2 regions of the Kroppenstedtia sanguinis genome follow, and region 1 is predicted to be linked to the other one. Evidence: a T-box and tRNA genes for the amino acid it is inferred to sense, from the RefSeq annotation. Region 1 holds a T-box; the other holds one or more tRNA genes.
What was found. The T-box of region 1 lies ahead of serS (serine--tRNA ligase). A T-box ahead of a tRNA ligase gene usually reads a tRNA of that ligase, here a tRNA-Ser.
Positions count from the first base shown of each region.

Region 2: it encodes a tRNA-Ser, which carries the amino acid that the T-box ahead of serS (serine--tRNA ligase) is inferred to sense. The anticodon was not compared.

Region 1 covers NZ_JBNPXF010000012.1:61,442-76,343, forward strand. Annotated here, with positions in the region: gene dnaA (chromosomal replication initiator protein DnaA) at 1-173, shown strand, start outside; gene dnaN (DNA polymerase III subunit beta) at 514-1,650, shown strand; gene yaaA (S4 domain-containing protein YaaA) at 1,670-1,888, shown strand; gene recF (DNA replication/repair protein RecF) at 1,902-3,020, shown strand; gene remB (extracellular matrix regulator RemB) at 3,025-3,291, shown strand; gene gyrB (DNA topoisomerase (ATP-hydrolyzing) subunit B) at 3,342-5,255, shown strand; gene gyrA (DNA gyrase subunit A) at 5,287-7,731, shown strand; gene JOD24_RS09090 (YaaC family protein) at 7,770-8,834, opposite strand; gene guaB (IMP dehydrogenase) at 9,525-10,982, shown strand; gene JOD24_RS09100 (D-alanyl-D-alanine carboxypeptidase family protein) at 11,086-12,342, shown strand; gene pdxS (pyridoxal 5'-phosphate synthase lyase subunit PdxS) at 12,423-13,307, shown strand; T-box leader at 13,342-13,564, shown strand; gene serS (serine--tRNA ligase) at 13,603-14,883, shown strand.
Region 2 covers NZ_JBNPXF010000024.1:3,055-17,956, forward strand. Annotated here, with positions in the region: gene JOD24_RS13180 (pyridoxal-phosphate-dependent aminotransferase family protein) at 1-1,019, opposite strand, end outside; gene JOD24_RS13185 (ATP-dependent helicase) at 1,519-3,627, shown strand; gene JOD24_RS13190 (inorganic diphosphatase) at 3,673-4,164, opposite strand; gene JOD24_RS13195 (ferredoxin) at 4,631-4,843, opposite strand; gene JOD24_RS13200 (CPBP family intramembrane glutamic endopeptidase) at 5,068-5,652, shown strand; gene JOD24_RS13205 (hypothetical protein) at 5,671-6,075, shown strand; tRNA gene JOD24_RS13210 (tRNA-Ser) at 6,121-6,211, shown strand; gene JOD24_RS13215 (genetic competence negative regulator) at 6,496-7,089, shown strand; gene JOD24_RS13220 (PIG-L deacetylase family protein) at 7,133-7,837, opposite strand; gene JOD24_RS13225 (Glu/Leu/Phe/Val family dehydrogenase) at 8,191-9,471, shown strand; gene JOD24_RS13230 (YpdA family putative bacillithiol disulfide reductase) at 9,550-10,533, shown strand; gene JOD24_RS13235 (asparaginase) at 10,544-11,530, opposite strand; gene ypeB (germination protein YpeB) at 12,539-13,885, shown strand; gene cmk ((d)CMP kinase) at 14,155-14,835, shown strand; gene JOD24_RS13250 (lysophospholipid acyltransferase family protein) at 14,828-14,902, shown strand, end outside.

The DNA.
Region 1 (14,902 bases):
TCTGCCGTGAACTGACAGATTCCTCTCTGCCGAAGATTGGAGAAGAATTTGGTGGTCGGGATCACACCACGGTGATCCACGCTCATGAAAAAATCACCCGTACCCTGTCCATGGATCGCAGCCTGCAACAGGCAGTGGAGGATTTGAAAAAGCGTATCTTGAAAGGTTCCTAAGAAGGGTTCTCAAACATCCTTGAATCCTCACCTGTGGAAACTGTGGATAAAATGAGCCTACTTGTACACAGCATATCCACAACATAGATCCCTTGTCCCACCTGGGCTCAAGACACTTATCCACACTATCCACAGCCCCTACTACTACGACTATTATCTTTTAAATAATATATATATGTTATTCACAAGCGATTATGACCCCACCACTTTTCCTATTTTTACTCCAAAGGCTTTCAAGGATAGGAAAAGCATGATTGAATGATAGAGTGGGGTTCTTTCTCTTGGATAAACAAAAAAACAGATCTACCTTCTGTGGAAAAGATGAGGAGGAAAACACCCGATGAAATTCAGGATCAGCCGTACCGCTTTGACGGAAGCCGTGTCCCAAGTGTCCAAAGCCGTATCTACCAAAACTACCGTTCCGATTTTGACTGGGATCCACGCCGCTGTTGACGAAGAGGGTTTGTGGTTGACCGGGAGCAATTCCGATCTGACGATTCAGGTTTGCATTCCCTTGCGCCAGGATGATAAAGAATTGGTCAATGTGGACACAATGGGTAGTGTTGTTCTACCTGGGCGAATCTTTTCAGATATCGTCCGTAAATTACCTGGGGATCAGGTAGAATGGGATGTGGATGAACGATGGAAAACCACCCTTCATTCCGACCAAGCTCACTTTGAGCTGAAGGGGTTGGATCCTGAGGAATACCCCCGGGTTCCCCGGTTTGATGAAGAGCAGATGTTCAGCTTACCTGCGGAGCTTCTCAAATCGATGATCCGTCAGACCGGTTTTGCTGTTTCCACATCGGAAGCCCGGGGAGTGTTGACCGGGGTGCTGTGGCGACTGGAATCGGGCCGGCTCACCTTTGTCGCTACGGACAGCATTCGCCTGTCCCGAAAGGAAGCCGATGTGGAAGTTCCCGAGGGACTCACCTTGGAAAATGTGGTGATTCCCGGAAAAAGCCTGTCGGAATTAGGAAAGATCTTGGGAGATCAGACGGGATGGGTGGATGTGATTCTCGCTGATAACCAAATTATGGTGCGTTCAGATCACCTCCTCTTTTTTTCCCGCCTGCTGGATGGGACCTATCCCGATACCAACCGGGTGATTCCCAAGGGGGGGAAGACGAAAATCCGGGTCTCCACCAAGGAATTACTGCAGTCTGTGGATCGCGCTGCTTTGATCAGCCGGGATGGTCGCGATAATGTGATAAAATGGACAGTGAAGGAAAAAGGAGTGGTTCAAGTCCAGTCTGCAGCTCAGGATGTGGGCAGCGTGTTGGAGGAAGTGAATGCCCAGGTGGACGGGGAAGAGGTGAGTCTCTCCTTCAACGCTCAATATATGATGGATGCCTTGCGCGCCGTGGATTCCGACGAAATCCAGATCCTCCTGACTGGGACGATGACTCCCTTTTTGATTCAGCCTGCCGACCGGGAGGATGCCTTGCACCTGATTGTGCCGATCCGGACGCGCTGAGGTTTGAGAGGTGAATCCGATGAAGCAGATAACCATACCCGTCGATACCATCACTCTGGGACAACTCCTTAAAAAATTGGATATTTTGGTCACAGGAGGACAGGCCAAATATTTTCTTGCTGAAAACCGAGTGTGGGTCAACGGAGTCCAGGAGGAACGGCGGGGGAGAAAGCTGTATCCGCAAGATCGAGTCGAGATCGAAGGCTATGGCCAGGTGAGTTTGGTTCACAGGGATTGAGAGGGGAGCGGCTATGTACGTGGAGCAACTGGAACTGAAACAGTTCCGCAACATCGAACATCTCAAACTGGATTGCTCCGGAGAGCTCCACATGTTTGTCGGACCCAATGCCCAGGGCAAAACCAATATCCTGGAGTCTCTCTATGTCCTCGCCATCGGGAAATCTCACCGAACCCGCAGTCACCGGGAACTGATCCGCTGGGAACAGACGGTTGCTTCCTTGAAGGCTGAGGTTTCCGGAAAAGAATCGGCCCGACGGTTGGAGATCCGCCTGACGCCCCGTGGCAAACGGGTGCTGCGCAACGGAGTGGAACAGCGCCGGCTGAGTGAATATATCGGTTCCCTCACCGCCGTCCTGTTTGCTCCAGAGGACTTATCCATTGTCAAAGGGAGTCCCCAGGTGCGGAGACGATTTCTCGATATGGAGATCGGACAGGTGAGCCCCACCTATATCTATCATCTGACCCGTTATAATCAGCTACTTCAGCAACGCAACAGCTTACTCAAAGAACTGGGAAAAGGGTGGGGAAAACAGACTGCCCTCCTCGATGTTCTCAATGAACAATTGATCGGGTTATCTACCCACTTGTGGAGCAAACGCTTCTCCTTTGTGAACCTTCTTTCCCGATGGGCACAGGAGATTCATTATTCCATCACCCAAGGGAGTGAAAGCCTCACCCTCCAATATCAATCCTTGGCTTCCGTAGAGCCAGGGATGGACCGGTCATCGATGGAGGAGGTGCTAACCCAGGAACTGATGAAGGTCCGGGAACAGGAAATGCAGCGGGGAACCACCTTGATCGGTCCCCATCGGGATGATCTGCGGATCGCTGCCAACGGTACCGACCTGCACACTTTTGGTTCCCAAGGGCAACAGCGCACTGCCGCACTCTCTCTCAAACTGGCGGAAATCGAATTGATTCACCAAGAGACCGGAACTTATCCCATTTTATTGTTGGATGATGTTTTATCGGAACTGGACGATGGCCGTAAAACGCATCTGCTGGAGGCAATCCGAGGGCGTGTCCAGACCTTTGTCACCACAACTGGTTTGGAGGGAATTGACCGGGAGACACTGGACCGAGCCCGGATTCGTTGGGTCCATCAGGGCAGTATTTCTGAACAGGGGTGAAACGGTGTTTATCCATCTCGGCGGCAATAAGATGATTCGGATCAGTGAAGTGATCACCATCCTGGATGCCGGAAATCGGCGCTCTCCTGTCACCCTGCTTCCTTTTTTGGATGACGTGGAAAGGCAGGGAAGGATGGAGAAAATCTCCACCCAGGAAGAAGTGAAGTCCTATGTGGTCACCCGGACCGGGGTATATGCTTCGCCGATTTCATCCCTGACTTTGTTGAAACGGGCGCAGCAGGGCGGCTCCCGTCGGGGGATCGCTGAATAGTACGGACGGGTCCAGAGAAAAAGGAACTCAAGGAGTAGGTGAATTCAAAGGTGACCGTTGAGAAGAAAAACTATGATGAATCACAGATTCAGGTGCTGGAGGGGCTAGAGGCGGTCCGAAAGCGGCCGGGGATGTATATCGGGGCCACCAGTAGTCGAGGGTTGCACCACTTGGTATGGGAAGTGGTTGACAACAGTATCGACGAAGCCTTGGCCGGACGCTGTGATACAATTCAAGTGATCGTAAATGAAGATAACAGCGTCACTGTGGAGGACAACGGACGCGGGATTCCAGTAGGGATCCAATCCAAGGTGGGGCGGCCTGCGGTGGAAGTGGTGATGACCGTCTTGCACGCCGGCGGGAAATTTGATAATGAAGGATACAAATTTTCCGGTGGACTTCACGGGGTGGGCGTATCCGTCGTCAACGCCCTCTCGGAATGGTTGGAAGTGCAAGTGAAACGGGAAGGGAAAATCTATGTTCAAAAGTATCGGAAAGGGAGACCGGAATCCGATCTGCAAGTGACCGGGAAGACGAAGGAGACCGGGACACGGATCACCTTTAAACCCGACCCAGAGATTTTCACAGAAACCACTGAATATGATTATGAGATCCTGCAAAACCGCCTACGGGAATTGGCATTTCTTAACCAAGGCCTCCGCATCCAGCTGTCGGATCAACGTGGGGAAGGAAAGTCCCACGAGTTCAAGTACGAAGGGGGGATCCGCTCCTTTGTTGAACACTTGAACAAAAATCGAGAAAGCTTGCATCAACCGCCGATTTTCATCGAGGGTGAGAAAGAGGATCTGGTGATCCAAATCGCCCTCCAGTACAATGTTGGATTTTCCAGCAACATTTATTCCTATGCCAATAATATTCACACCCACGAGGGAGGTACCCACGAGGCAGGGTTCAAATCGGCTCTCACCCGTGTGGTCAACGATTATGCCCGGCGCTACAGTTTGCTCAAGGAGAATGACAACAATCTGAGCGGAGATGACACCCGGGAAGGCTTGACAGCTATTATCAACATCAAAATCCCGGATCCTCAGTTTGAAGGGCAAACCAAGACCAAACTGGGCAACTCCGAGGCCCGGACTGTGACGGAGTCGATCTTCGCCGAACAGTTCCTCACCTTCCTGGAGGAGAATCCCGCGGTCTCGAAAAAAGTGATCAACAAAGCGGTGATGGCTGCTCGGGCACGGGAAGCTGCTCGCAAAGCACGGGAGTTGACCCGGCGCAAAAACGCCCTGGAAGTGAGCTCCCTCCCAGGAAAATTGGCTGATTGCACCTCCCGCAAAGCGGAGATCAGTGAACTGTACCTGGTGGAGGGGGATTCTGCAGGAGGAACAGCCAAACAGGGAAGGGACCGCATGTTTCAGGCGATTTTGCCCTTGCGTGGGAAGATCCTCAATGTGGAGAAGGCCCGGCTGGATAAAGCCCTCTCCAACGATGAGATCCGTACCATCACCACCGCTTTGGGAACCGGGATCGGAGAGGATTTTCAGCTGGATAAGGCCCGTTATCACAAAATCATGATTATGACTGATGCTGATGTGGATGGGGCCCATATCCGCACCCTGCTCCTCACCTTCTTTTACCGGTATATGCGTCCTTTGATTGATGCGGGGTATGTCTATATCGCCCAGCCCCCTCTCTACAAGATTACCCAAGGCAAAAAAATCTTATATGCTTTTGACGATCGGGCGAAAGACGAGATCGTCTCAGAACTGGAAAGTAAGGGGAAAGTGGAGCTGCAACGGTATAAGGGTCTGGGAGAGATGACTGCCACCCAGCTGTGGGAAACGACGATGGATCCGGAAAGCCGGACGTTGCTGCAGGTCACCCTGGAGGATGCCCTGGATGCAGATCAGGTTTTTGAAACCCTGATGGGAGAGAAAGTGGAGCCACGCCGGGAGTTTATCCAAGAGTATGCCAAGCAAGTACGTAATCTGGATATCTGAGCGGACGTGAACAGAAAGCGGAGGGAAGCGAATGCCTGAAGAACAGCGCATCAATGAGATCAATATCAGCCAGGAAATGCGCAGCTCCTTCCTGGATTATGCGATGAGCGTCATCGTCAGCCGGGCCCTCCCTGATGCCCGGGACGGACTCAAACCGGTGCACCGGCGTATCCTGTACACGATGCATGAGCTGGGGATGACGTCGGATAAGCCCTACCGAAAATCGGCCAACGTGGTAGGTAACGTCCTCGCCTCCTATCACCCCCATGGGGATACGGCTGTATATGATACCATGGTTCGCATGGCCCAGGATTTCTCCTACCGGTACATGCTGGTGGATGGACATGGAAACTTCGGGTCTGTCGATGGGGACTCCCCGGCGGCGATGCGATACACTGAAGCCCGGATGGCACCGATCACACGGGAATTGCTGCGGGATATCGAGAAAGAGACGATCGATTTCACTCCCAACTATGATGGGCGTCTGGAAGAGCCTGTGGTGCTTCCTGCCCGTTTTCCCAACCTGTTGGTGAACGGGTCGGCGGGAATTGCAGTTGGGATGGCCACCAATATTCCGCCTCACAACCTGACGGAAGTGATCAACGGATTGCTGGCCATGATTCAAAATCGGGATATCACCATTGACGAATTGATGGAGCACATCAAAGGGCCGGACTTTCCGACAGCGGGTCTGATCCTGGGCCGAGACGGAATCAAGAAGGCCTACCATACCGGCCGTGGCAGCATCAAGATGCAGGCCAAAACCCGGATCGAAGAAGTCAACAACGGCAAGATGCGGATCGTAGTCGATGAACTGCCCTTCCAGGTGAACAAAGCCAAGCTAGTGGAGAAGATTGCCGAGCTGGTTCGGGATAAGAAGATTGAAGGGATCACCGACCTGAGGGATGAATCCGACCGCAACGGAATGCGCATCATCATCGAATTGCGCCGAGATGTCAATCCAAAGGTGCTACTCAACAATCTCTACAAGCAGACCAATCTCCAGACCAGTTTTGGGGTCAATATGCTGGCACTGGTGGATGGCAAGCCGCTGGTGCTCAATCTGAAACAGGTGTTGCATCATTACCTAGAACATCAGATAGAAGTGATTCGCCGTCGGACACAGTTTGAGCTTCGCAAGGCGGAAGAACGTGCCCACATCTTGGAAGGTCTTCGGATCGCACTGGATCACATCGACGAAGTAATCGCCTTGATCCGAGGCTCTCGCACCACTCAGGAAGCCCGGGACGGCTTGATAGAGAAGTTCAGTCTCAGTGAAAAACAGTCCCAGGCAATCCTGGATATGCGCCTGCAACGTTTGACCGGTCTGGAACGGGAAAAAATTGAAGCAGAGTACGATGAGCTTCAGAAGACTATCGCCGAATTGAAGGCGATTTTGGCCAGTGAAGAGAAGATCCTAGGAGTGGTCGAGGATGAATTGACGGAGATCCGCGACAAATACGGCGATGAACGCCGGTCTCGGATCATGCTGAATACAGGGGATATCGCCGATGAGGATTTGATCCCGGAGGATGAAGTGACCATCCTTATGACCCATCGGGGATATATCAAGCGGATGCTTTTGTCCGGTTACCGAGCCCAACGTCGTGGAGGCCGGGGAGTATCGGGGATGGGAACGCGAGAGGATGATTTTGTCCAACATTTGTTCGCCACCAATTCCCACAATTACCTGCTCTTCTTTACCAATAAAGGGAAGGTCTATCGGATGAAAGCTTATGAGGTTCCGGAATTGTCCCGGACCGCCCGGGGTACTCCCATCATCAACCTGATTCAGATCGATCAGGGGGAATTTATCGAGGCGATCATCCCCGTTCGGGAATTTTCCTCGGACAGTTCCCTTTTCTTCAGTACCAAATTCGGCGTGGTCAAAAAGACGCCTCTGGAGGAATTTGGAAACATCCGGCGGAACGGCTTGTTTGCCATTAACATGCGGGAAGGGGATGAACTTGTAGGTGTCCGCCTGACCGATGGAAAACAGGAGATCATCCTGGGTACCCGCCGGGGGATGTCCATCCGCTTCCCAGAACAGGATGTTCGGCAGATGGGCCGTACTGCCACCGGGGTGAAAGGAATCGCTCTCGGTAAAGATGATGAAGTGGTCGGTATGGAAGTGGTGCATCCTGAACGGGAAGTGGTCGTGGTCACCAGCAAAGGATACGGAAAGCGGACTCTGCTGTCCGAATACCGGACCCAATCCCGTGGCGGGAAAGGGATCAAAGCGCAAAATGTGACCAAAACCAAAGGACAAGTGGTGGGACTGAAGGTGGTCACTCCGGAAGAGGACCTGATGATCGTCACCAACTCTGGCGTAGTGATCCGGATGAATGTGGGTGGGATCTCCCGCATGGGCCGCTATGCCCAAGGTGTCAAACTGATCTCGGTCAAATCCGATGAAGAAGTGGCCACCCTGGCCCGGGTTCCCACGGAAGAAGAAGAAGAGGAAGAGGATGAATAAATCAGTCAAGGAGCTCCGCCAACCGGCGGAGCTCCTTTTTATATTCGTTGGAACAGGATCTTTTCCTCAAACAGTTCGTTGAGAATCAGATTGGGAAATTTCCGTTGAGTCACCTGCAGAAACTCTTGGATCAATACCATCTCTTCCGAAGCCATCCCGTGAATCATCTCTCCCCACAGGGGAGGTTCATATCGACAAAGCATACTGAGGGCGAACAGAAGGAGATAGTGGACGAACAATTCCGGGATGCCAACCGCCTCCCGTTGCACGGAGAGCAACCAGTGATTCCCATGCATATCTTCTCGGAACAGGGGGTGAGCAAAGCCGTGCTCCCACAGATGAATATGGGAAATTCGAGGATGATGCCAGAAGAGGAGAATCCGCGAACCAGATGCAGGAGTCTCATCACAGGTGAAGCGGACTTGCCCGTCTGTGGAAAAACGGTTCAACCGGTTGGCCAACCCCCGAGGGGTGAAATGGAGCTGATCCAGTATCCTGTCCTCCAACACCAGAGGCATCCCTCGATCGGAAACTGAAGGAACCTCCGGAACAGCAACAGGAACCAGCGTCTCTTCAGAAAATAGTTGACGGTATCCGTCTTGCAATTCCGGGACCAGGGCAAACAAGTCCCGCAGGCTCCAACTGTCCCCGATCAGGCTTCCCCACCCTCGATTTCGGGCCAGTTCTGGGAACAATCCTTCCCGCTGCACCCGAACCTCATCGGCGAAAAATTGATAGTCTCCGCGTTTTCGTTTACGTGTGGAGACTCCATGGCGCAGAACGGCAGTGTTTTCCGGATAATCGGGAACCTGGGTCAGCATCAGGACTTTAGACAAGGTCATCATCCCGTAGTAGGAGAGCAAAGGGCGGACAAACAGGTCGCTTTCCCGTGCCGCCTGATAATACTCCCGAGCTTGCTTGACATGGTACATCAAAGGCTGGGCGGAGCGGAAGGCGGCCCTGAAGGGGTGTTCCATCCCTTGTTTACGATATTTCCTTTCCAGAAAGGTGCGGAGAGTGGCTTCATTCTCCCAAAGCAAAAACAAGTTCCACATCTTTTGCTCCGGTGAATCACAGAGAATGCGCCGAACCGGTGAGACCATGACCATCCCTGCTTTCCCTTATACAACAGAGTAGTCTGCAATCTTTTTTCGGTTTTTATAATCTGAACGAGGCGGAAAAAGAAGCCTCCTGTCATAACTGTGGATAACCTGTGGACAAATGGGGATAACTTTTTAATGAGTAGAAAAATCGCCCCAATCGGGCGATTTTTATCATTTACGGAGATACATCTAGCAGGCATGTTGATTAGGTAGGAAATCAGGTCGGGATGGTGGGACGGTGAGGAGCCTTTGCACCCATAGGGCACAAGTCTCGCTAGGGTCGCTTTCCGCTCCCGGGTCTCGCTATGCGTTCTTTGCAAGAGATCGTAGCCGTCCCATCATCCCCCTCCCTTCAAACGATATTTTGTGATGGGGGCAATGGGAAGAGCGAAAGGATCGTTTCGTTCCCATCATCCACTTGATGGTTCATCAACAGCCCTGACATCTAGTGTACAAATATTTCCTATATCGACAACGAATTGATTCCTTCACATCCTGTTCGAACTGTCCACCCTCGGCGAACAATGGGTTGTAATGAGGGGAGAAATATCAGTAAACAGGGATCACTGAACCCAGGGAGATGAACCAGGAAAAACCTTGTCATGGCGCGCCTTGACAGGCTGAGAGCCTGTCTGATAAGATTGCAAAAACCAAAATGCAGATTATGATAGTAAAGGGGACTGAACTCCGATGTGGGAAGATAAATTTGCTAAAGAAGGTTTCACCTTCGATGATGTATTGCTTATGCCGGCTAAATCTGAAGTGCTACCACGGGATGTGGAAATGACTACCCAGTTGGGTGAGCAGATACAGCTGAAGGCCCCTTTCTTGAGTGCAAGCATGGACACGGTGACGGAAGCCCCGATGGCGATCGCGATTGCCCGTCAAGGGGGGATCGGGATCATCCACAAAAGTATGAAGATCGAGGAACAGGCAGAGGAAGTGGATCGGGTGAAGCGCTCGGAAAGCGGCGTGATCACCAAACCCTTTTACCTCCATCCGGATCACCAGGTGTATGATGCGGAGTCCCTGATGTCCAAATTTCGTATCTCTGGGGTGCCGATTGTGGATCGAGAGCGGAAATTGGTCGGGATTCTCACCAACCGAGACTTGCGGTTTGTCCGAGACTATTCCATCCCGATTTCTGCTGTGATGACCCGTACCAATCTGGTGACAGCGCCTGTGGGGACGACAGTGACCGATGCGGAGGAAGTCCTGCAACAACACAAGATTGAAAAACTGCCCTTGGTAGATGGAGATGGAGTCCTCAAAGGACTGATCACCATCAAAGATATTGAGAAGGCGACGATGTTCCCCAACGCATCCAAGGATACCCAGGGGCGGTTACTCGCCGGTGCCGCCGTCGGGGTGACGGGAGATACGATGCAACGTGCCGCTGCCTTGGTGGAGGCGGAAGTGGATCTATTGGTGGTAGATAGCGCTCACGGTCACTCCAAAGGGGTGTTGGAGACCGTGTCCAGGTTGCGGCGGGAGTACCCCGATCTGGTGATCGTTGCCGGAAATGTGGCCACAGGGGAAGGGACAAAGGATCTGATCGAGGCTGGAGCTAGCGTGGTCAAAGTGGGAATCGGCCCCGGATCGATCTGTACCACCAGGGTGGTGGCGGGAATCGGAGTTCCCCAAGTTACAGCGATTTATGATTGTGCCACCGTGGCCCGTCAGTACGGCATTCCGATTATTGCCGACGGAGGGATTCGTTTTTCCGGTGATATTGTGAAAGCCTTGGCCGCCGGTGCCGATGCGGTGATGTTAGGGAGCATCTTTGCAGGAACAGAGGAATCTCCAGGGGAAACGGAGATCTATCAAGGACGTCAATTTAAAGTCTATCGCGGAATGGGATCGATCGGTGCGATGAAAGCGGGAAGCAAGGACCGCTATTTTCAGGAAAATGCGCAGAAATTGGTCCCTGAGGGCATCGAAGGGCGTGTCCCCTATAAAGGACCTCTGGCGGAGACCGTTTTTCAACTCTTGGGGGGAATCCAAGCGGGGATGGGCTATTGTGGTGCCCGGAATCTTCGTGAGCTGAAGGAGAATTCCCGGTTTGTCCGGATCACCAGCGCTTCTCTGCAGGAAAGCCATCCCCATGACATCCAAATTACGAAAGAGGCGCCTAACTACAATCTATAAGGGATGATCACACAGGGGGATTCCCCTGTGTTTTAATAAAAATCGAGGAACTGTTTCCAATTCTCCTCCCCATCCGTTACACTTGGAAGGGTGAATTCGCATCATGAGTGGAACGGGGTGGGATGTAGAGATGGTCGGATGGAAGAGAAAACTGCCGGTCATCGTTTTGGGTGTGCTGTTGTTGGTGGGGTTCTTGGGGCCTGTCGAGGAAGTTTTTGCTGAGCCACAGGCGGAACCCCTGGATATTCAGACTCGCTCTTATGTATTGATAGAGATGGAGACGGGCCGAGTATTGGCGGGAAAAAAAGAGAAACATCCTTATCCGCCGGCAAGTCTGACCAAAATCATGACGGAATATCTAGTATTGAAGGAAGTGAAGTCAGGCCGGCTTCGTTGGAAAGACGAAGTGAAAATCAGTAAAAATGCGGCCTCGATTGGAGAGGCTCAGGTCAATCTGGTTGCCGGAGAAAAACGGACCGTGGAGGAATTGTTTCATGCCATGGCTATCCATTCGGCCAATGATGCTTCGGTCGCTCTCGCTGAGTATATATCAGGTAGCGAAGGAGCCTTTGTGGGTAAGATGAATAAGGAAGCCCAGCGTCTCGGATTAAAAAAAACCCACTTTATCAACTGTACGGGTTTGCCCCGGCGTAGCTATCCACATCCTCCGAAGGTGAAAGGAGAGCACAAGATGTCCGCCGAGGATATTGCCCAGTTGGCGCGTCACCTGATTCAGGATCATCCTGGCGTAATCCAGACTCTATCGCTACCGGAATACATATTTCGCCAGGGAGAAAATCGAGAGCTGATCCTGCCTAACTCCAATCAAATGCTACCAGGGCATTCCCATTTTTATAAGGGCGTGGATGGAGTAAAAACAGGATATACTCGGGAGGCGGGGTACAGTTTTACCGGAACGGCTCAACGGGATGGGATGCGGCTGATCACCGTGGTGATGGGAACGGATTCCAAGAGTCGTCGGTTTGCGGAAACAGGAAAACTGTTGGACTTCGGCTTTCAAAATTACCAGATGAAAACCCTCCTGAAGAAAGGAACCTCTGTTCCGAAGCAGAGCAAAGTCGCCCTCCGAGGGGGCGTAGAGGATGAGGTACCAGTGGTGGCGGGGGCTTCCTGTAGAATCCCGGTTCGTAAAGGGGATCAAGCGGCATACACCTTCCGGGTGAAGGCTAAATCCGGACTGGAAGCTCCGATTCGCTCTGGAGATGAGGTGGGAACGGCGCAGGTTCAGTTGAAAGGCAAGGATGTTCCCTGGATCCCCCCGGTTCCCTTGAAAGCAGCCCAAGATGTGGAGGCTAGCTGGTGGACCCTGTTTTACCGCTATGTGACGGAGTGGTTCTGATCCGTGACTGGGTTGTGAATCACCGATCCTTTGGTTACAATGTTTCTGAAAAGTGTCGGGGTAGCAGGGAGGGAAAACTTATGCAGGATCCACAGAGGAGCGGAGAAAACCCAGGCACCCTTCGATTCCGTAAAGGCGGTGTCATCATGGACGTCGTCAATGCAGAACAAGCGAAGGTTGCTGAAGATGCCGGTGCTGTGGCTGTGATGGCCCTGGAACAGGTACCCGCAGATATCCGGGCGGCGGGCGGAGTGGCACGAATGGCGGATCCGCAGATGATCGAAGAAGTGATCAATGCTGTCTCCATTCCCGTTATGGCCAAAGCGCGAATCGGCCATTTTGTGGAAGCGCGCCTGTTGGAAGCGATGGACGTGGATTATATCGATGAGAGTGAAGTGTTGACTCCGGCGGACGATAGATATCACATTGACAAGCATGGGTTTACTGTTCCCTTTGTATGTGGGGCCCGTGACCTCGGAGAAGCTTTGCGGAGGATCGGAGAAGGGGCGTCCATGATCCGGACCAAGGGGGAGCCGGGTACCGGAAACATTGTCGAAGCGGTGAAACACATGAGACAGATGATGTCCCAGATCCGCAAAGTACAAAACATGTCCCCAGACGAACTGATGGCGGAAGCAAAAGTCCTCGGTGCTCCCTACGAGCTGCTGTTGGAAGTCCACGAAGAAGGACGTCTGCCTGTGGACAACTTTGCTGCAGGTGGGGTGGCCACTCCAGCGGATGCGGCTTTGATGATGCAGTTGGGCTCCGATGGCGTTTTTGTTGGATCAGGGATCTTCAAATCGGACAGCCCGGCTCAATTTGCCCAAGCGATCGTGGAAGCGGCCGCTCATTACGAAGATTTCGAGAGGATCGTTGAGTTGTCCAAGGGGCTGGGAGCGGCGATGAAAGGAATGGAGATCTCCACTCTGGAAGCTTCTCAGCGAATGCAGGAGCGTGGCTGGTAACTGACTGAGAAAAACGGTTTTCAGAGAAAATAACCTAAAAGCATCGATGAGAAACAGTACCTGATCCCGGGGTTCAGAGAGACGGTGGTAGGTGTGAACCGTTCCACCGGGGCATGGGAATCCATCTCGGAGCTGCGCGCGAAGGGTTCTAAAGCCGTGGAGCGCTGCCGGTCCGGCGAACCGTGATCTTCGCCGTGAAGAGGGTCGAAATCCGTTTCGGCCAATGAGGGTGGCAACGCGGAACTTCCGTCCCTTGGGATGGAAGTTCTATTTTTTTGTGAGGAGGGTTCAGGTGATGTTGGATTTGAAGGTGTTGCGGCAAGATCTGGAACAGGTGCGCAAGAGATTGGAACATCGGGGAGAGGATATCAGTGGTCTCGATAGGGTGACCCGCCTCGATGAACATCGGCGGGAGTTGCTAAGGGAAACAGAACAATTGAAAAACCGGCGCAATGTGGTCTCCAAGGAAGTGGCCCGGAAGAAGAAGGCCGGGGAAGAGGCCGCTGACACCATCGCTGAAATGAGACATGTGGGCGACCGGATCAAAAAATTGGATGAAGAAGTGCGTCAGGTGGAGCAGGAACTGGATCATGTATTGCTCACCTTGCCCAATCTACCTCATGAGAGCGTCCCCATCGGCGAGAGCGAGGAGGATAATCAGCCTGTCCGCCATTGGGGGGAAGTTCCCCAGTGGAGTTTTAAGCCCAAGCCTCATTGGGAATTGGGGATAGAACTAGATCTTCTAGATTTTGAGCGTGCAGGCAAGGTGACCGGTTCCCGCTTTGTTTTTTACAAAGGGGTGGGGGCCCGGCTGGAGCGGGCATTGTATAACTACATGCTGGACCTTCACACGGAACAGAACGGTTACACTGAGATGATTCCGCCCTATATGGTGAATCGGGACAGCATGACCGGAACGGGTCAACTCCCCAAATTTGCCGAAGATTCCTTTGCGGTGACAGATACGGATTACTATCTGATTCCCACGGCGGAGGTGCCCTTAACCAATTACCACCGAGGAGAGATCCTATCCGCAGAAGATCTTCCTGTCAAATACGTCGGGTTTAGCGCCAACTTCCGTTCCGAGGCTGGTTCAGCGGGACGGGACACCCGGGGTTTGATCCGCACCCATCAGTTTAACAAAGTGGAACTGGTAAAATTGGTCCCGCCAGAGGACTCCTATGATGCGTTAGAAAGCTTAGTGGCCGATGCGGAGATGGTGCTACAACAACTGGGTCTTCCCTATCGGGTCCTGTTGATGTGCACAGCAGATCTCGGTTTTACAGCCGCCAAAAAATACGATTTGGAGGTTTGGCTCCCCAGCTCGGACACCTACCGAGAGATCTCCTCCTGCAGCAACTTCGAAGATTTCCAGGCTCGGCGGGCCCATATTCGCTTCCGTCGGGAAGTCGGCTCCAAACCGGAGTTTGTCCATACCCTCAACGGATCGGGCCTGGCGATTGGCCGAACCGTGGCGGCCCTGATGGAAAACTATCAACAGGAAGATGGGAGCATTCTCATCCCGGAGGTATTGCGTCCCTACATGGGAGGACTGGAGAAAATCGAAAAAGCCTAAAACTGCAGAGGGCTGTTGC
Region 2 (14,902 bases), on a different contig from region 1:
ATATGTCCGATGCGGAAAATTTCCCCCTTCAGGTGTTGTTGTCCCCCGGCGACTCGCAATCCGAGCCGGCGCAATTCTTGGCTCAGGTCTGTAGCGGACCAGCTGTCTCCACCCCGGACAGCGGTAACTGTGGGGGAGGCGTCCCGGTCATCGGTTAACAGAGTCAGGCCAAGGGCCCGCATCCCAGCCCGAAACACATCTCGCATTAGACGGTGCCGGGCAAAGATGGTTTCCAATCCTTCTTCTTCGATTATGTTGAGAACCTCCTCCAATCCAAATAAGAGGGAGACGGTTGGAGTAAATGGAGTGGTTTTATTTTGCAGGCTGTTGCGATATTTGCGGAAGTCCAGGTAGAACCGGGGATGGGGATTGGTTTCAATCCGTTTCCATGCCCTGTCGCTGATGGCGGCAAAGGCGAGCCCGGCTGGTAGCATCAGTGCTTTTTGCGATCCGGAGACGAGGATGTCGATCTTCCAATCCTCTACACCCGCTGGGACACCGCCGATGCAACTGACTCCGTCGGCGACGATGAGGGCGTCGGTCTGTTCTCGGATGACGGTGGCCAGCTCCCGGATCGGATTAAGGACCCCAGTGGAGGTTTCACAGTAGGTGAGAAATACAGTTTTCACCTGGGGGTGTTTTTTCAGAAAAGAGGTCAGTTCCTCCGGGCTGCAAGATTTTCCCCAGGGAATGTCCAAACGGCGAAGAGTGACGTCCATAGAAGAGAGGATGTTGGCGAACCGGTCCCCGAAGGCACCGGTGACCACTACGGCGGCTTCATCCCCCTGGGACAGGGTGTTGACGGCAGCGGCTTCCAAAGCGGAGGTTCCACTTCCAGCCAGGAGCAATACAGGATTTTTCGTGCCGAACACCGGTGCGAGGCGGAGACTGATCTCTCGGACCAATTGGGAACAGTCCGGATCCCGGTGGCCGATCATCGGACGGTTCATGGCTTGCTGGACTCGAGGGGGAATCGGTGTAGGTCCCGGAATTTGCAGACGAAATTTGTCTTTTAACACAGTTTCTCTCCTCCTTTGATACATAAAGAAAGGCCTTTCGTTCACACCTGACCTGAAGACAGGTGAGGGACGAAAGGCCGTGTTGCCACCCTCATTTACTCCGGCTTTGCAGCGGGAGTCTCGGTGGGTTCATAAGAACCCTGGGATAACGGATCTTCCGATCCGGTCTACTGGTTTTCAACCGGATGACTCAGGAGTGCTCCATCGCGTCGGGAACGCCGATTTCCAGCAACCATCGGCTCTCTGGGCTTCCTTTTTCCGCAATTTGGCTCCGTCATGGTCTGTAGCTCATCAAAATGTTGTTACTTACTCTAGCACGGTAAAGTAAGAGTGTCAACCGCTGAAAACGGGATGTCCTAGGAAAAGGTGAGTGTGATACCATGAAAGTACACTTTTCTTCAAGGCTGTGGATCTCTGGGAAAGGGATGTCGGGGGAACAGGATCTCTCCTGGCGGCAGATAGGTGGGTCTACAGAGTTCAACAAGAAAGGAGGAGGGCTGTGCAGTCGGTGGAAGCGGTGGATTTGTCAGGATTAAATGCGGGGCAGCGAGAAGCTGTCACTTTGGAGGGGAAATCGGCGGTGGTATTTGCCGGTCCCGGCAGTGGCAAGACGACGGTCTTGACCCGGCGGGCAGCTTGGCTGCTTTCCCAGGGAGTGCCGGAAAACCGGATGATGGTAGTCACCTTTACCCGAGCGGCGGCGCAGGAAATGAGGCGACGTTTGTTGAAACAGTCTGGCGGTTCGTCTGGGATCACCATCGGCACTTTTCATTCTATTTTTCTCCGGTTGCTACGAAATGCCGGTGTAGCCATTCCTCGCCTAGCCGGGGAGCGGGAACAGACTGGATTGATCCGGGAGTTGTTGATCGAGTCAGGCAGGCCTGCCGACGAAGAAGCGGTTTCCAACACCCTGAGTCAGATCGGATTTTGCAAGGGGAATTTGATGTTTCCTGAGCGCATGAAGTTGAAACAAGCAAAAAATATCGCTTTCCGCGAACTGTTTCAGGCGTATCAACAGGGATTGGAGCAACGGGGCATTTGGGATTACGACGATATCCTGCTTCGGTTTCACGATGGGTTACGCAAGGAACATTTGCTGCAAAGGCGATTTCTATACATATTGGTGGATGAATTTCAGGATATCAACCGGGTTCAGATGGAAGCGATCCGTCTTCTGCTTTCGGAGGAGGGGACGCTCTTCGCTGTAGGGGATGATGATCAGTCTATCTACGGGTTTCGGGGAAGCGATCCGGAATATATGTTGAATCTACCGCATACGCTCCCAAACTGCACCCGGATCGTTTTGACTACCAATCATCGGTCGACGGAGCCGATTATCCAGATCGGGCAGCAACTGATTGCTCACAATCGCCTCCGCCAACCGAAGAAAGTGGAAGGAACAGGGAAAGCGGGAGGAGCTCCCCGCTGGTGGAAACCGGTGGATGAAGAGGATGAAGCCGGTCAGATCCTGGGGATCTTGAAGGATGGGATGGAGACGGCGGTTCTTTACCGGACTTCCACTCAAGCCCGTGCAGTCATCGATACCCTGGTACGGGCGGATATTCCCTTTGCTGTTTCTCCTGGAGATGCCGCTTTTTATCGGCGCTGGCAGGTGATAGATGTGCTGAGCTATCTTCAGCTGGCCCACGATCCCGATGATCTGGATGCTCTGGTACGGGTGATCAATCGTCCGAAGCGGTATCTTTTTGGTGAGGAGTGGCTGAACGAGCTCCAAGGGATTTCCCGGGAAACGAGTCTTCCCCTGCTTCTGTGCTTGCCTCAACTGAAGGGATTGGAAAGCTATCAAATCAAACACCTAGAACGGATGGTGCAACAAGTGACAGCCTTGCAGGGCGAACCTCCTACAACAGCGGTAGATCGGGTCCGGCGGGAGATTGGATATGATACTTTTCTTTCCGCGATGGCGAGGGATTTGGGTCTTGATTTTCAGACACTGGCGGAACCGGTGGATGAGTTGTCGATGGCGGCTACAGCCCATCGTAAGATCGAAGACTTTTTGCTTCACATCGAAGAGGTGGATCGGAAGGTGAGGGAACAGCCGAAGTCGCCCCGGGTTCGGTTGATGACGTTGCACAAGTCGAAGGGACTGGAGTTTGACCGAGTGATTCTCATCGGTCTCCATGCCATGGTGCTCCCCCATCGTCGAAGTCTGCAAGTGCCGGAGAAAATGAAAAATCGGGCCTGGGAGGAGGAGCGGCGGTTGTTGTATGTGGGACTGACCCGAGCCCGTCAGGAATTGATTCTATCCGTCAGTGCTACGCGTCAGGGAAAGCGGGTAGGACCCTCTCCTTTTCTAAAGGAGATGGGATACACCAGTGAAGAAGAGAAGCCTGTGGCACAGCCTCCTTCCCGGCGTCGCCCTGCCGATCCGAAACAGCCTCAGCTCCGATACACGGGAGAATCTTTACAAGAAGGAGATGTTCTCCTTCACTCCCTCTGGGGAGAGGGAGTGGTTACACAGGTGGATTCCTTGGAGGGGACCGCGCCGGGTCGCAAGGTGACGGTGCGCTTTGGAGATGAAATCCATACTCTTCACTATGAGTTATCTCGTCAGTTGGGGTTGTTAAAAAAGAAAAGGGGAGAATGAAAAAACCAGCGTAGCCCAACCGTTGTTGGACCGCTGGTTTTTGTTTTAACCGGAATACCGTTCCAGGCTTTCTTGGTACAGGCGATGGGCGACGTCCACTCCTTGCCAGCCTTGGATGTCAGTCTTTTTGTTTTCCAGAGCTTTATAGACGTCGAAGAAGTGTTCAATTTCTCGCAGGGTGTGGCTCGGAAGATCTTCCAGAGTCTGCACGGAGTCCCAGCGAGGATCATCTACAGGAACACCCAGCAATTTTTCGTCTTTCCCTTTATCATCGGACATCAGGAGGACGCCGATCACACGGGTTTGGATGACACATCCGGGGAAAGTGGGGAAGGTGGTCAGTACCAGGATATCGAGAGGGTCACCATCTTCCGCCAGGGTGTTTTCCAGATAACCGTACTCTGTGGGGTAATGCATGGGGGAATACAGCACCCGGTCCAGGCGAAACACGCCTTTTTCCTTGTCATATTCGTATTTGTTCTGACTGCCGGTGGGAATTTCGATAAAGGCGTCTACTGTGAGGTGTTTTTGTGTCATCTCGGGAACCTCCTTGAAGGTATGTACGTGTCTATGTCAGGGAAAAAAACCCTACCCAATATTTTATTCTTTATAGGTAGCTGAATCAATCCATAACGGCACAATTTTCGAATCATCATGGTACAATGAATGAAATGTGTCACTTCTCCACCAAATTCCCTGTGAATTCCTTTGCAAAGATGTACGTCAACGGGGAACTGGAGGATGATTATGGACAGGGGGATCTGGTGGTCAATGTGGATGGGGGACTAGCCGAGTCCCTGCATTTGGGGGCATAAAAAATGCTACCTGTTCAGGTAGCGATCTGATCTATGATGACAAGACTGTTGATGAACCAGGAAATCTATCGTCCCCCGTCATAAGTCTTTGTGGAGGACAGGAAAGATCTCTTGCCAAACCCGCACAGCGAGATCAGAAGGAAGAAACCAGGTCTCCGAAGTGCGAAAGCCAATCAACATGTCTCTAATTATTCTTCTTCCAGTTTGATCGAATCTGTCGGACAGCCCTCGAAGGCATCGTAGACGTCCTCGTGAAACTCTTCGGGCACCTCGGCGGTTCCGGCATTGTCATCTAGGATCACGTATGCGATCCCTTCATCATCATAATCGTAAACGTCGGGAGCGGCGGCCCCGCAAGCCCCGCAGGCGATGCAAGTATCTTTATCCACCCAAGTGCGCATGATTTTTCCCCTTCCGAATATATGAATCCAGGGCTGTTGATGAACCAGAAAATGGGCGATGGGAGGGCAGAATTCGACCTTCCTGCCCAAAATATGGATCATCAACACGCTTGATAGGAATCCATAGATTTAAGCCAACTTCCACAAACATTTTAGAACGGTTTTTGCTTATTTGCAAGAGAAGGTGATGAAAAGAAGTATTTTAAGAAAGGGGGAATTCATAGGTGGAGGAGGAATCGAATCATCGGAAAGCCCGGCTTCTTCGTTGGAACCTTTATCTCACTCAGTTGCTGGTTCTTCTGGTGGCTGTGGTTCTTCTTTGGCTTCAGGGTCGCTTGACAGCAGAATTGTGGCTTCCAGCAGGATGGAAGATGTGGGCAGTGGGTGTTGCTTCTGGTCTCGTGGTGGTGGCTTTCGATTGGATTCTTCAACGAGGGGTTTCTGAGGAACAATTGGATGACGGGGGACTCAACCGTTTGTTGTTTCAAAATCTCTCTTATGTGGAAATCTTGTGGGTCACAGCTTGGGTGGCGATCGGGGAAGAGATGCTGTTTCGGGGAGCGCTTCAGCACTGGTTGGGCATGATTGGTAGCAGTCTGCTTTTTACTCTGATTCATTTTCGGTATCTGAAGCAATGGATTCTGTTGGTCAGTCTCTTTGGGATCAGCTGTCTTTTGGCGGGGTTGACGGAATGGACGGGAAGTTTAACCCCTGCTGTAGTGGCACATTTCACCGTGGACGCCCTTTTGGGTTTCTCTATTCGAAAGGGGAGGGAGGCTGGAGGGGGCATGTTTTCAGAGGAGACATGATATATTGAAAGGGAGGGGGTGGATGGGATCAGACTTTGGATGCGGGTGATTGTCGTATGGGGACTCGCTGGGTTCGCCGCGCTTTTGATGCCTATGGGTTCCCGGTCGGTTCCTTCCTACTGGGAATATATCAATCTGGAGACTCTGTTTGCTGCAGGCCTGATCCTGCTAGCCGGGCGGCAAGTGATTAAGGTGTCCGCTAAATCGCTCTCCTATTTTCTGTATCTTCCGCTACCGATCAGCTCCCCAGTGCGTTGGCGTTTCCTGCTCCCTCTGGCGGTGGCTTGGGGAGCTGCACCTCTGCTCACTTTGCATATCCCGGTGGTCGGATGGGTGACCCTCCTGTTTTTTGCAGGGAGGGAAGCGATCAGCTGGAGAGAAAAACAGCTGGCGTTACGGGAAACTTTCCGTCAGTCATCTTGACAGGGACGGTGATTTTGTTATATCACTTAAAGGTGTTTGTTTTGAGGAGAGGTGTCCGAGAGGTCGAAGGAGCACGATTGGAAATCGTGTAGGCGATCATATCGTCTCGAGGGTTCGAATCCCTCTCTCTCCGCCATCTGGGTGAAAAAAGACGGAATCCCGGTTGCGAAGTTCCGGGTTCTTTTTTTATAAGCTTTAAAACCAGGTGAGCTCCTCGCATGTCCAATTGGTTTTTGGTATGATGGATGCACGGAGTGAACGAGCCTTCCAGGTGGAGAGTAGGTCTCAACCTCAGGGGAGGATTGTACGGTTGTTCAAGCAGTGCGGTGAATGGGAAAAAGGAGACCTGAAACGCGTAACGAAGAGTGCTTCACCCTCATACGCTGTATTGTGCGGGTCTCCAGCGAGGGAGGGTAAACCATGCGTGTCGAGCGACTCAGCCGAGACAAAATCCGCTTTTTTTTATCCATGGATGATCTGATGGAACGTGGGATTGAAAAAGAAGATATGTGGCGGGACATCCCAAAGGTACATGAACTATTCAATGATATGATGGATCAAGCCTACCAGGAACTTGGCTTTGAGATCTCAGGTCCTGTCGCTGTAGAAGTATTTGCCTTGCCAGCCCAGGGGATGGTGGTGGTGGTCTCTCGAGGAAGGACCCCATCTCGGGAGGAATTGGACGATCTGGACAGCGATGATATGTATGAATTGGAAGTGACACTGGAGGAAAGTGATCAGGTTGTCTTCCAATTTGCGGACTTTGAAGATTTGGTACAGGCGGCAGACAGTCTTCATCGGCTGATCGGTTCTGGCGGCAGTGTTTATGCATACCGCGATCACTACTATCTCGTTCTCGACACGGAGATGGAAACAGAAACCCTCCAGAAGGGGATCGCTGTACTGTCTGAATACGGAGAGGCATCTACCTGTACCGAACACGTACTTGAGGAATATGGAAAAACTATCTGGGATGGGGATGCAATCGGGGAGATCGTCCGTTATTTCTATTGATTCGATTTTGACGACCGCGGAAAAAACCGCGGTCGTTTTATATTTATATCAGTTCGGTTCCGGTTATGCCAGCAGGAGCGTTGATAATCTGGTAATATTCCGTCTGTCGTAAACTCTTCCAGTCTCCTTCCCAGACTCCGGGGAATGCCCGCTGGGAAGACAGATGTTGGGTTCGGTGTTGTTGCAGAGCGTTCATGATTTGCCTGCGGAAGGGCGTCACCTCAACTCGGTGTGTGACTTCTGAGAGTGGAGTGGTGTGGACTCCAGGAAGAGGGGAGTCCGATTCGGGGATCACCGTATAGTACAAATGGATCTTCAATTCGTCGTCTAAGCGGGTGAGAGCTTCCCGGGTGGCTCGTTGGATGACTTGATGATCCGGGTGACCGGAAATTCCGTGAGGTGGAAAGGTGACCACAGCCTGGGGTGCTTCCAGTTGGATCTGGCGGGCAATCTCGTCCACCAATTGCTGAAAGGGGATCCTAGACAATCTTCCATCTCCGTAATCCCGCAGGATGACCCGGTCGATTCCCAAAACTTGAGCGGCTGCCTCCAGTTCCCGAGAACGAACTTCGCCTAATTCTTCTTGGGTGCACAGAGGTGGGTTGCCGGGCTTGCCCGCCTCTCCTCTCGTTGTGCAAAAGAGGACGATTTCGCAGTCTGACTGCAGGGCATATCGGGCGATCGTTCCGCCGGAGGCAAATGTTTCATCATCAGGATGGGCATAAATGAACATCAATTTTCTTTTCATGGGACGCTCTCTCCTTCAGGGTCAGGTGTGTTGATTAGCTAAATTTTGGGTAGGAAATCAGGTCGAAATGGGGGGACGGTGAAGAGCCTTTACGCTCTTTGCAAGAGATCGTAGTCTTCCCCCATTCCCGTCCCCTCAAGCGATATTTTGTGATGGGGGGCAATGGGAAGAACGAAAGGGTCATTTCGTTTCCGTCATCCACTTTATGGTTCATCAACAGCCCTCCTTCAGGGTTGATTATAACAAAAAAGAGGAAAAAGTCGGAATCGGAAATGGTGTTACCTTTCTTGTGTGAACTGGTGTATACTTGGATATGGATTGACGGGAATTATTTTTTTTTGAGGTGGTCAGGGATGGAACAACAGTCGGAAGCCTCCAATCTGGAGCAAAAAGAAGAAAATCTGGATGTTCTCGTTTCCACGCAAACTGTCATTAAGCGGGCTCTGGATAAGCTGGGGTACCCCGAACAGGTTTACGAGTTATTAAAGGAACCGATGCGGCTGATGCGCGTTCGGATCCCGATCCGGATGGACGACGGCTCGGTTCAGGTTTTTACCGGCTACCGTGCGCAACACAATGATGCGGTCGGCCCTACCAAAGGGGGCGTTCGTTTTCACCCGGGGGTTACCGAAGGAGAAGTGAAGGCGCTTTCAATTTGGATGAGCCTGAAGGCTGGTATTGTGGATCTTCCCTACGGTGGGGGGAAAGGCGGGATTATCTGCGATCCCCGCAAGATGTCCTTCAGGGAATTGGAACGCCTTTCCCGAGGATATGTTCGCGCAATCAGTCAGATTGTGGGACCGACCAAGGATATTCCGGCTCCTGATGTGTTTACCAACTCCCAGATCATGGCCTGGATGATGGATGAATACAGCTTGATGAGGGAATTTGATTCGCCTGGATTCATCACGGGTAAACCCTTGGTTCTCGGGGGCTCGCAAGGCAGAGAGACGGCGACGGCCAAAGGGGTAACCCTGATGATCCGGGAGGCGGCCAAGAAGCGGAATCTGTCTCTGGAAGGTGCCCGGGTCGTGATCCAGGGATTTGGAAACGCCGGCAGTTTTCTTGCCAAGTTCATGGCTGATTCTGGGGCCAAAGTGATCGGGATTTCGGATGCATATGGAGCTCTCCATGATGAGAAGGGTCTGGATATCGATTACTTGTTGGATCGTCGGGATTCCTTTGGAACCGTGACCAATCTGTTTAAGGAAACGATCACCAATGAGGAGCTTCTGGAACTGGATTGTGATATTCTGGTCCCTGCTGCGGTTGAAAATCAGATCACAGCGGCGAATGCCCACCGGATCCAGGCAGATATCCTAGTCGAAGCGGCCAACGGCCCCACGACTTTGGAAGCCACCCAGATATTGAGCGAGCGCGGAATTTTGCTGGTTCCGGATGTGCTGGCCAGTTCGGGTGGAGTGACTGTCTCCTATTTTGAATGGGTGCAAAATAACCAAGGCTACTACTGGTCTGAGGCAGAAGTCCTCCGGAAAATGGAGGATATTATGGTGCAGTCCTTTGAGAATGTATACCAAACTGCTCAAACGAGGAAAGTAGATATGCGCTTGGCCGCTTATATGGTCGGAGTTCGCAAGATGGCGGAAGCCTCTCGTTTCCGTGGTTGGGTCTGATTTTTCGAGGATGACACAGAAAGACATCCCGACGATGAAGGGGTGTTTTTCTGTTTTCTTTTCAAGGAGGTTAGTTGTGTGGAAGATGTGATCATTATCGGGGCAGGTCCCTGTGGTTTGTCTGCGGCTGTGGAAGCGAAACGACGGGGATTGAATCCGCTGGTGATTGAAAAAGGTTGTCTTCTTCAATCCGTTTACAGGTTCCCGGTGCATATGAAATTTTTCAGCACTCCAGAACTGCTGGAGATCGGCGGAGTTCCTTTTATCTCGACCGGTGAGAAACCCAACCGGTTGGAAGCCCTCAAATATTACCGGGCAGTGGCCAAAGCCTACGATCTGAGGATTCATCTTTATGAGAAGGTGACCGAGATCGAAAAGGAAGGGAAAAACTTTGTGGTCCGGACGGAAAAGGATGCTGGAAAACAACGCTATGTCTCGCCGCGGGTGGTAGTGGCGACGGGATATTACGATACTCCCAACCCGATGAATATTCCTGGGGAAGAGCTTTCCAAGGTTCACCACTATTACAAGGATGGTCATCCCTATTATGGATTGGATGTTCTTGTTATCGGCGGGAAGAACTCTGCTGTTGATGCGGCGATGGATCTGCAGCAGGCGGGAGCGAAAGTTACGATGGCCTATCGCCGGGAAGCCTTCCCAAACAGTGTGAAAGCTTGGGTGAAACCGGTGATTGAAAGTGCCATCGACAAGGGCTGGATCACTATGCATTGGAACACCGTGGTTCGGGAGATTCGGGAAAAAGAGGTGCTTCTCGAAACAGAGGGGGAGCTGTTTACGCTTAAAAACGATGTCGTGTTTGCGATGACAGGGTACCATCCCCAAACCGAGATGCTGGAGAGGTTGGGCGTGAGCCTAGATCCGAAAACAGGAGCCCCGATCTATGACCCGGACACAATGGAGACGGAAGTCCCCGGCTTATACATTGCTGGGGTGATCGTTGGTGGAAAGGATGCCAATTCCATCTTCATTGAAAATGGTCGTTTCCATGGTGGGAAAATCGTCGCCCACATCGAAAAGGAGAGGGGAGCGACGACTTCCTGACTCAAGGGTGTCAACCTTGGGGATATTCTTTGAAAAAAGATTGCAACTGAGCCGGGTCCCGGCTCACATGAAGCGCGGCCATCAATTGGATCCGCGCTTTTTGTCCGTTTAAACCGTTGGCAAAAATGAGACCCCATTCTTTCAATTGCTTTCCACCTCCGTCGTAACCATAAATATCTTCCACAAACCCATGATGACAACGGGAAACGAGGACGGTGGGGATCCCTGAGTCCACTGCTTTTTTCAAACCGGGAAGCATGGTGGGAGGGAGATTTCCCTGTCCAAGGGCTTCCACGACCAATCCCTGGGCTCGGGCCTGCAAGGCAGCCTGGATCAACAGGTCATCGGTGCCAGCAGCCGCTTTGACTAGATATACTCCTTCCACGGGAGGTAGATGAGGGAATACTCGTCTGCGGCTGGGGGATTGGTGAAAAAGGATCTCTTTTTTGCTGATAGTTCCTACGGGCCCTTGAGAAGGCGACTGGAAGGTGGCCACATTGCTGGTATGTGTTTTGGTAACCCAGCGGGCAGCGTGGATCTCGTCATTGAAAACCACCAACGTTCCCTTCCCATGGGCTTGGGGGTGGGAAGCGACGCGAACGGCATTGACGAGATTGAGGGGACCGTCTGCTCCCAACTCGTTTTGACTGCGCATCGCTCCGGTTACAATGACGGGCAGGTCGCCGGGAAGAGTCAGATCCAGATAGTAGGCAGTTTCCTCTAGCGTATCGGTGCCGTGAGTGACTACCACTCCATCGACATCTGGTTGGGAGAGATGGTGCATGACCCGTTGGCTAATTCGGTGCATCCACTGGGGTGTGATGTGAGGACTGGGCAAGTTACAGAAGTGGTCCATTTTCACTTGGATCCCGTAACGAGAAAGCAAGGGAAGAACCTGTTGCAGTCCTTCGGAACCCAGTGGCTTCACAGCTCCCGTCCGTTCATCTTCTGTCATGGCGATAGTTCCGCCGGTGGTAAGGATCGTAATTTGTCTCATGGTTGTGTTCTCCTCTGGTTAATTTTTCTCTCCCATAGCGGTTTGGGGAATTTTAGGGCTGCTTTTGCAGACGGCCTAGATGGGGTTTCATTTTCGTTGTTCTAACGAAAACCGAACCCTTACTGCAGAGCGCGGGGGAGGGAAGCGAAGGGAATCTAGTCAAGGCGATTTTTTCATCATGCTTTTAGTGGATCTTTCTTTCATTTTATAATAAGATCTTGCGGTTATCGATCCGCTGTTTTGTTCATAATGAAGATGGAACCTGTCTGAATGGGGTGAAAGGTGAATGGACGGTCGCCGGTACTTGGTGAAAATCCGTTGCAAGGAATGTGGAGAGTACTTTTTGTTGAAAGGCAGTATGAAGAAAGGAAGAGTGGAAACGGGCTTTAAGCAATGCATCTGTGATAATCGAAGTCCCTCGGGATTCGAAGTATCATCCGAGAGGTTGTAAGTGGACCGGCCTGCATAGGGTCGGTCTTTTTATTGCATAAAGATAGGTTGTGGCGCTCAAACTATCTGCGAAGAAACCAAGGGGAGGGAGTCGATCGGGATGGGGTTTCACATTTTGGTACCCAAGTTCTGATGAGTCGAAGACACTCTATGTGCAACCTAACCCTCCCTGTGACGACTTTTTCACAGAGCTTCTCGAACCGAAGAGTTTTGGGTGGAGCGGAGGACTCCCTCTTCTCCTCCAAGGATGAGCACAGGGAGTCTAGGGGAGAAACTTATATTGGCAGGTGGCGGGGGCAGCGGTCATTCTAAACCGGATCGAGACTGTAATTCCCCAACAATATGTTCGGTGTGATTGGCGCTATTGCCGCCGTGGTCGACGGGCTGATGGGGTTGTCGTCGAAAATAGCGGTGGTGGATGTCATCCGGAGATAAGACCCGACGAGAAATACCCTGTATGACTTCAATCCTGAAACAGCACTTCCGGTTGGATTTGGTCCTGTTCACAGGTGAAAAAATCGGGAAACATACTTTTTGTCAATAAGGAGTGATTCAGTCATGTACAGACGGATCGCCGCCGTGCTGTTCCCCGTTGCCGCACTGGCCTTGATCGGCACTGCTGTGTGGGGATACCAAGAAAATCAAGAAAAAAGTAGTCTGCTCATTAAAGCGGAGAACCAGTATCAAAGAGCTTTCCATGATCTCAACTTTCATGTGGACAAATTACAGGATGAATTGGGGAAGACACTGGCTCTCAATTCGCGAAAACAGTTGTCTAACTCTTTGACCAACGTATGGCGACTCAGTTTCGCCGCCCAAAACGATCTCGGCCAGCTTCCCTTGTCCATCATGCCTTTTGACAAAACGGAATCTTTTCTAGCCCGTATCGGCAATTTCAGTTACGGGGTGGGAGTTCGGGATCTAGATAAAAAACCCCTGACAGATCGGGAGTATAATACCTTGCGGGATCTGTACAAGCGTTCCAACGCCATTCAAAAGGACTTGCAGAAAGTGCAGTCCCAGGTTCTGAGCAAAAACCTGCGCTGGATGGATGTGGAGCAGGCGATGGCCTCTGAGGACAAGGTGATGAATAACACGATTATAGATGGTTTTAAAAAGGTAGATAAAATTTCAGAAGGATATACTGAGGTGGACTGGGGACCCTCCGTCAATAATCTGGAGGCAAAACAGCGAAAAAATCCGGTGAACCTGACCGGAAAAACGGTATCTCCTCAGGATGTGAAGGAAAAGATTGCCGATATTCTAGATCGACCGGACACCAAGGGGATTGAAGTGGTCTCCAACCGAAAAGGGGATGTAAAGACTTACAGTGCCCGATTGAAAAAACGGAACGGAAACGAAGTGAATGCCGATGTAACTGCCAAAGGCGGACACGTTCTCTGGCTCAATTATGATCGCCAGGTGAACAAACGGAAATTGAGCCTGGAGCAGGCCCAGGGAGAGGCGATTCAGTTCTTGGAAGGCTTGGGGTATCCGGAGATGGAGACGATCTCCTTCGACGAAATGGGCAATATGGCTTCCTTCAGCTTCGTCAGAAAAGAAGGGAAGGTATTGATCTACCCTGAGACGGTTGTGATCAAAGTGGCTTTGGATAATGGGGAGATCATAGGATTTCAGGCAGAAAACTATGTGTATAATCATATTGAAAAACGAAATCTGAAACCCCGTCTTACCCAGGCCCAGGCTCGAAAATATGTCAGTCCCCGTATGAAGGTGAAGGAGTCCCATCCAGCAGTGATCTTCGGAGAGAATGGAAAAGAAGTGCTGTGTCACGAGTTTATGGGTCGGCTAGGAAAAAGTGAGTACCGCGTATTTATCAATGGGGATACGGGAGACGAAGAGATGGTTCAGAAGGTTAAAAAGGCCAATACGGAAGAACTTTGAAATTTCCTCAGGCCGGCTGATCAGCCGGCCTGAGATTTTGACAAAATCGCCTGAAAAAAAGGTTTCAGTCGTTGCAAGCCGCGGTGGTTTATGATATCCTTATGAAGAATTCATACAAAGGAATACATAGCGAACTCTAGGGTTCATGGGTTGTCGCTGGCCAAGGTTTCCAAGGGGAAATCATCATCCAACTCGAGATGAATCAAATACCGTTCATCCGCTGAGCAGAGCCATGCCCTGCTCTTTATGTTTTTGTCAGGAGGTCTGGCATGAGTCGTTTATCTGTAGCGATCGATGGTCCCGCCGGTGCAGGTAAGAGCACTGTGGCACGAAGGGTGGCGGCGGAGCTCGGGTTAACCTATGTGGATACCGGCGCTATGTACCGAGCGATCACTTGGAAAATATTGAGAGATAATGAAAATCCAGAAGATGAAATTTTGGCCTCCCGACTGGCCCGGGACACGGACTTGCGACTGACAGCCGGAAAGGGTGGAGTCGATGTTTGGGTGGATGGGGAAAAGGTGACGGAGGCGATTCGGACTCCCGAAGTCACATCCCAAGTCTCCCGGATTGCCGGCCACGTGGGGGTTCGAAAGGGATTGACCGATAAACAGCGGGCGATGGCCCGTCAAGGAGGGGTGGTGATGGATGGCCGGGATATCGGTACGCAAGTGATGCCAGATGCCGATGTAAAGGTTTTCTTGACTGCCTCCATTGAAGAACGGGCCCAGCGTCGCTACCAGGAGTTGATGCAAAAGGGGTTTGAAGTTGACCCTGAACAGCTCAGGGAAGAGATTCGGAACCGGGACGAGAAGGACCGAAACCGGGAACATTCGCCTTTGCGACCGGCTGAGGATGCGGTCCACTTGGACACTACAGGGCTGTCGATCGATGAAGTCGTCCAATCCATCCTCACCCTTTGTCAATCCCGGGTGAGCGGCGGTGAGTGAGTTGCTGTATAAATTCTTCCGGGGGTTTTTTCGCCTCTTTTTTGCAGTTTTCTATCGCTGGGAAGTT